Pararhizobium sp. A13: one gene and its partner. The protein of the gene in region 1 interacts with the protein of each later gene in a pairwise test. Links are inferred from orthologs where the notes say so. Each region holds a gene or a part of one and is shown in the gene's direction. Other genes may lie near its edges. The genes, in order: sfsA and WI754_RS04310.

Evidence for each region.
Region 2: the proteins of sfsA (region 1) and WI754_RS04310 interact in binary tests that used the Escherichia coli proteins (3 or more experiments, as listed by UniProt). The link is inferred for Pararhizobium sp. A13 from one-to-one orthologs.

What each region holds. Positions count from the first base shown.
Region 1 is NZ_CP149510.1:3,041,056-3,044,166, reverse strand. What follows is about bases 78-2,864. They hold sfsA (DNA/RNA nuclease SfsA), read left to right. Parts: upstream 78-1,004; coding sequence 1,005-1,724; downstream 1,725-2,864. Other genes in these bases: map (type I methionyl aminopeptidase), read left to right, coding at 1,753-2,580; phaC (poly(3-hydroxyalkanoate) polymerase subunit PhaC), read left to right, coding at 78-982. Outside these bases: more of phaC, read left to right, coding at 1-77. UniProt on the Escherichia coli protein: Binds to DNA non-specifically. Could be a regulatory factor involved in maltose metabolism.
Region 2 is NZ_CP149510.1:904,385-907,707, forward strand. What follows is about bases 113-3,111. They hold WI754_RS04310 (glutamate-5-semialdehyde dehydrogenase), read left to right. Parts: upstream 113-971; coding sequence 972-2,252; downstream 2,253-3,111. Other genes in these bases: proB (glutamate 5-kinase), read left to right, coding at 113-979; WI754_RS04315 (nicotinate-nucleotide adenylyltransferase), read left to right, coding at 2,298-2,879; rsfS (ribosome silencing factor), read left to right, coding at 2,984-3,111. In the rest of the region: more of proB, read left to right, coding at 1-112; more of rsfS, read left to right, coding at 3,112-3,323. UniProt on the Escherichia coli protein: Catalyzes the NADPH-dependent reduction of L-glutamate 5-phosphate into L-glutamate 5-semialdehyde and phosphate. The product spontaneously undergoes cyclization to form 1-pyrroline-5-carboxylate.

The sequences.
Region 1 (3,111 bases):
CAATCCGCAGAAGTCCTTTATCAAATGGGCGGTGGATCAGGGACATACCGTCTTTGTGATCTCCTGGGTCAATCCGGACGAGCGCCATGCCAACAAGGATTGGGAATCCTATGCCCGCGAGGGCATCGGCTTTGCGCTCGACACGATTCGTCAGGCAACCGGAGAAGAGGATGTCAACGCGATCGGGTATTGCGTTGGCGGCACCCTGCTCGCTGCAACGCTTGCTTTGCACGCGAAGGAAGGCGATACGCGCATCAAGTCGGCCACGCTGTTCACGACGCAGGTCGATTTCACCCATGCGGGCGATCTCAAGGTTTTTGCCGATGAGGAGCAGATCGCGCAGATCGAGCAGCGGATGAAAGAAAACGGCTATCTCGACGGGTCGAAGATGGCCATGGCTTTCAACATGCTGCGTGCGTCGGATCTCATCTGGCCCTATTTCGTCAACAACTACCTGAAAGGCCAGGAACCTTCAGCCTTCGACCTGCTCTACTGGAACTCCGATTCGACACGCATGCCGGCGGCGAACCACTCTTTCTACCTGCGCAACTGCTATCTCGAAAACAACCTGAGCAAGGGCAAGATGGTTCTGGCCGGGAAAAAGATCTCGCTCAGTGACGTGAAAATCCCGATCTACAATCTCGCTACCAAGGAAGATCATATCGCGCCGGCAAAATCGGTATTCGTCGGCAGCCAGTTCTTCGGCGGTGACGTGACCTATGTCATGTCCGGATCAGGGCACATCGCCGGTGTCGTCAATCCGCCGGACAAGGGCAAGTACCAGTTCTGGACCGGTGGTCCCGCCAAGGGCGATTTCGACGACTGGGTAGCGACGGCCAAGGAGACGCCCGGCTCGTGGTGGCCGCATTGGCAGGCCTGGATCGAAACGCTCGACAGCGAGCGGGTTGCCGCCCGCAAGACAGGGGGAACGCTGAACTCGCTGGAAGAGGCACCCGGCTCCTACGTCCGCGCCCGCGCTTGACCCAGAACGGACATCCGGCTCCATGATTTTCGACCGGCCGCTGGTGCCTGCCGTCCTTGTCCAACGCTACAAGCGCTTCCTCTTCGACGCGGTTCTGGAGGACGGCCGTGCGATCACCGGCTCCTGCCCCAATACCGGCTCGATGCGTGGCCTGACCTCGCCCGGATCGCGCATCTGGCTATCGGAACACGACAGCGCGACGCGAAAATATCGTCATATGCTGGAGATGGTGGAAGTGGGCGGCACCGTTGTCGGCATCAATACCGGGCTGCCAAACCGGCTGGCGGAAGAAGCGATCCGAGCCGGCCAGATCGGCGATCTGCATCTCTATTCGACCCTGCAGCGCGAGCAGAAATACGGTCGGAACTCCCGCATCGACATGCTTTTGACCGACCCCGAGCGCGGCCGCGCCTATGTCGAAGTCAAGAACGTGCATTTCAGCCGCGCTTCAGGCCTTGCCGAGTTCCCGGATAGCCCGACGGCACGTGGCGCGAAGCATCTCGAGGAACTCGGCGACATGGTCGAGGCGGGTCATCGCGGCATCATGATCTACCTCATCCAGCGGGATGATTGCGCGATCTTCAGGATCTGCAATGACCTTGACCCGCTCTATGCCCAAGCATTCCTGCGGGCGGGACGGCGCGGCGTCGAGGCGTTTGCCGTCAAATGCCGGGTTTCGCCGCAGCAAATTGTGCCGGACGGTCTGATCATGATGGACGAACCCGCCTTTGCTGATCTATGACAACAGGAAGACAACTGAAAGTATCGTAATGGTCACCTATATCGAGGCAGCGTCTGCGCCCTACAAGAATACCGGCGTCATCCGCCTCTACACGCCCGAGGATTTCGCCGCCATCAAGCGCGCCTGCCAGATAACCGCCCGCTGCCTTGATGAACTGGCGAGCCGCGTCAAACCGGGCGTGACGACCGACGAGATTGACCGCTTCGTGTTCGAATTCGGCATGGATCACAACGCGCTGCCCGCCACGCTGAATTATCGCGGCTACACAAAATCCTCCTGCACCTCGATCAACCATGTCGTCTGTCACGGCATTCCCAATGAAAAGCCGCTACGCGAAGGCGATATCGTCAATATCGACGTGACCTACATCATCGATGGCTGGCACGGGGATTCCAGCCGCATGTATCCGGTCGGCGAGATCAAGCGTGCGGCCGAGCGCCTGCTCGAAGTCACCCACGAATGCTTGATGCGCGGCATTGCCGCGGTGAAGCCCGGCGCGCGCACCGGTGCCATCGGCGAGGCCATCCAGACCTTCGCCGAGGCGGAGCGCTGCTCGGTGGTGCGCGACTTCTGCGGCCACGGTGTCGGCCGGCTGTTTCATGACGCCCCGAACATCCTGCACTACGGTCGGGCAAATGAAGGCCCGGAAATGCGCGAGGGCATGATTTTCACCATTGAGCCGATGATCAATCTCGGCCGCCCGCACGTGAAGGTCCTGGCCGACGGCTGGACCGCCGTCACCCGCGACCGATCCCTCTCCGCCCAATATGAGCATGCGGTCGGTGTCACGGCCGACGGCTGCGAGATTTTCACCCTGTCGCCGGCCGGCCTCGACCGGCCGGGCCTGCCAGCATAGGGTTCGCGATGACAAAGCCCCCTTTCTCTCCCGACGGCGACACTTCGCAACCGGCTGACGAAAGGGGCTTTTTCGCGGAACAGCCAGCCAAGCGCTCGGGCCTCGGCCTAGCAACCGCCCAGGACGACGCGCACCATCATGGCCACCGCGATCGGCTGAGGACCCGCTACTGAGACCATGGCGACACCGCGCTTACGGACTACGAAATTCTGGAACTGCTGCTCTTCCGCCTGATCCCACGCCGCGACACCAAGCCCATCGCCAAGGCGCTGCTCGACCGGTTCGGGACGCTTGCCGGTGTCTTCGGCGCCTCCCCGGCCTTGCTGCAGGAAGTGAAGGGAATTGGCGAGGCCGTGGCTTTTGATCTGAAACTCATTTCGACTGTCGCTCACCGGACGCTGAAAAGCGAACTCAAGGGCAAGCAGGTTCTCGCCTCCTGGTCATCCGTGATCGAATACTGCCACGCTGCCATGGCGCACGAGACCCGTGAGCAATCTCGCATTCTCTTCCTCGACAAGCGTAATGCATTGA
Region 2 (3,323 bases), 2.1 Mb from region 1 along the record:
TTCGGTACTCGATCTCGCCCCTGGTGTGCTGAAGCTCGAGGAAAGCCAGGCGGCCGCGGCGGTCGGCCAGATCGCGCTCGCCCGCGCCTGGTCGGAAAGCCTGTCGACCGACGAGATCGTCGCCGGCCAGATCCTCTTGACGCTGGGCGACACCGAAGAGCGCCGCCGCTATCTCAACGCCCGCGCGACGATCAGCCAGCTTCTCAAGATGGGAGCCGTGCCGATCATCAACGAGAACGACACGGTCGCCACCACCGAAATCCGCTATGGCGACAACGATCGGCTGGCCGCCCGCGTCGCCACCATGACCGGTGCTGATCTGCTCGTCCTTCTCTCCGACATCGACGGGCTCTATACGGCTCCGCCGCATCTCGATCCCAATGCCCGTTTCCTCGAAACCATCGCGGAAATCACCCCGGAGATCGAGGCGATGGCGGGCGGTGCGGCATCCGAGCTGTCGCGCGGCGGCATGCGCACCAAGATCGATGCCGGCAAGATCGCGACCGGTGCCGGTTGCGCCATGATCATCGCCTCCGGCAAGGCCGATCATCCGCTGTCGGCGATCGGCGCCGGTGCCCGTTCCTCCTGGTTCGCGCCCTCCGGATCTCCGGTCACGGCGCGAAAGACCTGGATTGCCGGGCAGTTGCTGCCGGCTGGTACCCTTGCCATCGACGCCGGCGCCGAAGCGGCGCTTCGCTCGGGCAAAAGCCTGCTTCCCGCCGGCGTCCGCCAGGTGACCGGCTCCTTCAGCCGCGGCGATACGATCGCCATCATCGGCGCCGAAGGCCGCGAGATTGCCCGCGGGCTGGCCGGCTACGACGCCGACGAAGCGCGGCAGATCGCCGGCAAGAAATCGGCGGAAATCGCCGTTATTCTGGGATACGCAGGCCGCGCCGCGATGGTGCATCGCGACGACATGGTGATGACGGCACCGGCAAAGCGGGGAACGGATGCGGTGAGGAGCGACGCGCATGCTTGACGACGTGAGGAAAAAGGAAATCCAGGAACTCATGGCCGTGATCGGCAGGCAGGCCCGCGCCGCCAGCCGCCCGCTCGCCACCGCTTCCGCCGAACGCAAGCACGCGGCCCTCGTCAGCATGGCAAGCAATATTGTTGCCCGCAAGGACGACATCCTTGCCGCCAATGCGCTCGACCTGGAACATGCCCGCGAAACCGGTGTTGCCGCCTCGTTCCTCGACCGCCTGACGCTGTCCGAAAGCCGCGTGCTCGATATGGCCAACGCCATCCGCGCCATTGCCGAGCTTCCGGACCCTGTCGGCGATATCATCGCCGAATGGGATCGACCGAACGGCCTGCATATCGAGCGGGTCCGCACGCCGCTCGGCGTCATCGGCGTCATCTATGAAAGCCGCCCCAATGTGACGGCGGATGCCGGCGCGCTTTGCCTCAAGGCGGGCAATGCCGTGATCCTGCGCGGTGGGTCCGACAGCCTGCATTCATCGCAGGCTATCCATGCCTGCCTGGTACAGGGGCTGAAGGATGCCAACCTTCCAGAGCATGCGATCCAGATGGTCCCGGTCGCCGACCGCTCCGCCGTTGGCGCCATGCTGACGGGTCTTGGCGGCACGATCGACGTCATCGTTCCGCGCGGCGGCAAGAGCCTTGTGGCTCGCGTCCAGAACGAAGCGCGCGTTCCCGTCTTCGCCCATCTCGAAGGCCTGTGCCATGTCTATGTCGATGCTTCGGCCGATCTGGAAATGGCGATGAAGATCGTCGTCAACGCCAAGATGCGCCGCACCGGCATTTGCGGCTCGGCCGAGACGCTGCTGATCGACCGAAAGGCGAAAGATAAATTCGTCGCACCCCTCATTGCCGTGCTTCGTGATGCCGGTTGCGAAGTGCGCGCCAGCGACGACATTCGCGCTATCGTGCCGGGGCTGATTGCGGCGACGGAAGAGGATTGGGCGACGGAATATCTCGACTCGATCATCTCGGTGACGCTCGTCGATGGCATCGATGGCGCCATCGACCACATCGCCACCTGGTCGTCGTCCCATACGGAAGCGGTGATTGCCGAGGATCCGGCCGTCGTCGAACGCTTCTTCGCTGAAGTCGATTCCGCCATCCTGCTGCACAATGCCTCGACCCAATTTGCCGATGGTGGCGAGTTCGGCATGGGCGGCGAGATCGGCATCGCCACCGGCAAGATGCATGCGCGCGGCCCCGTCGGCGTCGAACAGCTGACCTCGTTCAAATACAGGGTGCGCGGCACCGGTCAGGTGCGGACTTAAGTGCATCAAGGGCATCCGGACGGCGTCGATCGATTCTATCTGAAAATGCCGCATGTGGAGCGCGGCATGACGGTCGGCCTGTTCGGCGGCTCCTTCAATCCGCCGCATGACGGCCATGTACTGGTCGCCGATATCGCGCTCCGCCGCCTTGGCCTCGATCAGCTCTGGTGGATGGTGACGCCCGGCAATCCCTTGAAGAACCGCAACCATCTCGCACCGCTTGCAGAGCGCATAAGGCTCAGCGAAGCGATCGCCTTCGATCCGCACATCAAGGTGACCGCGTTCGAGCAGTCGCTTGGGCAAACCTACACGGCACGGACGCTGGAGAAGATCCGCGAACGAAACCGCGACATCCGTTTCGTCTGGATCATGGGCGCCGACAACCTGAAAAACTTCCATCTCTGGCAGGACTGGCAGAAAATCGCGCGCACTTATCCCATCGCCGTCATCGACCGCCCAGGTGCTACGCTCTCCTATCTTTCCTCGAAGATGGCGAGGACTTTCGACTATGCACGTGTCGACGAAGCCCATGCCGCAAGCCTCGCCTGGCGCAAGGCTCCGGCCTGGACCTTCATTCACGGACCGCGCTCGCCGCTCAGTTCGACAGCGCTTCGGGCGAAATCATGAACAATGATTAACCGTCATTTACTTCTCATGTCTTGAAACGTTAAGGCATTGGTGCCTACATTTAGCGTGGCGGTTCGACCGACAATCGAATCGTGGTGCCTGTTCTGTTCAACTGGAAAGGAAAGACCCTGACAACAGTACACGCGAAGGGAAATGTCAGCCGCATTTTCCCGCAAAGCCCGGATCGCAGCGACGAAGCCGCTGCCCGTGCTCTTCACCTGGTCCTCAACAGTCTCGAGGACTCGAAAGCAGAAGATATTGTCACCATCAACATTGCCGGAAAATCGGCGCTGGGAGACTACATGGTCGTGGTCTCCGGGCGATCGAGCAGGCATGTCATGGCGATCGCCGATCACCTGATGACCGACCTGAAGGACGAAGGCTATGGCAATGCCCGCGTCGAAGGCCTGGAAACCGGTGACTGGGTGCTGATCGACAGCGGTG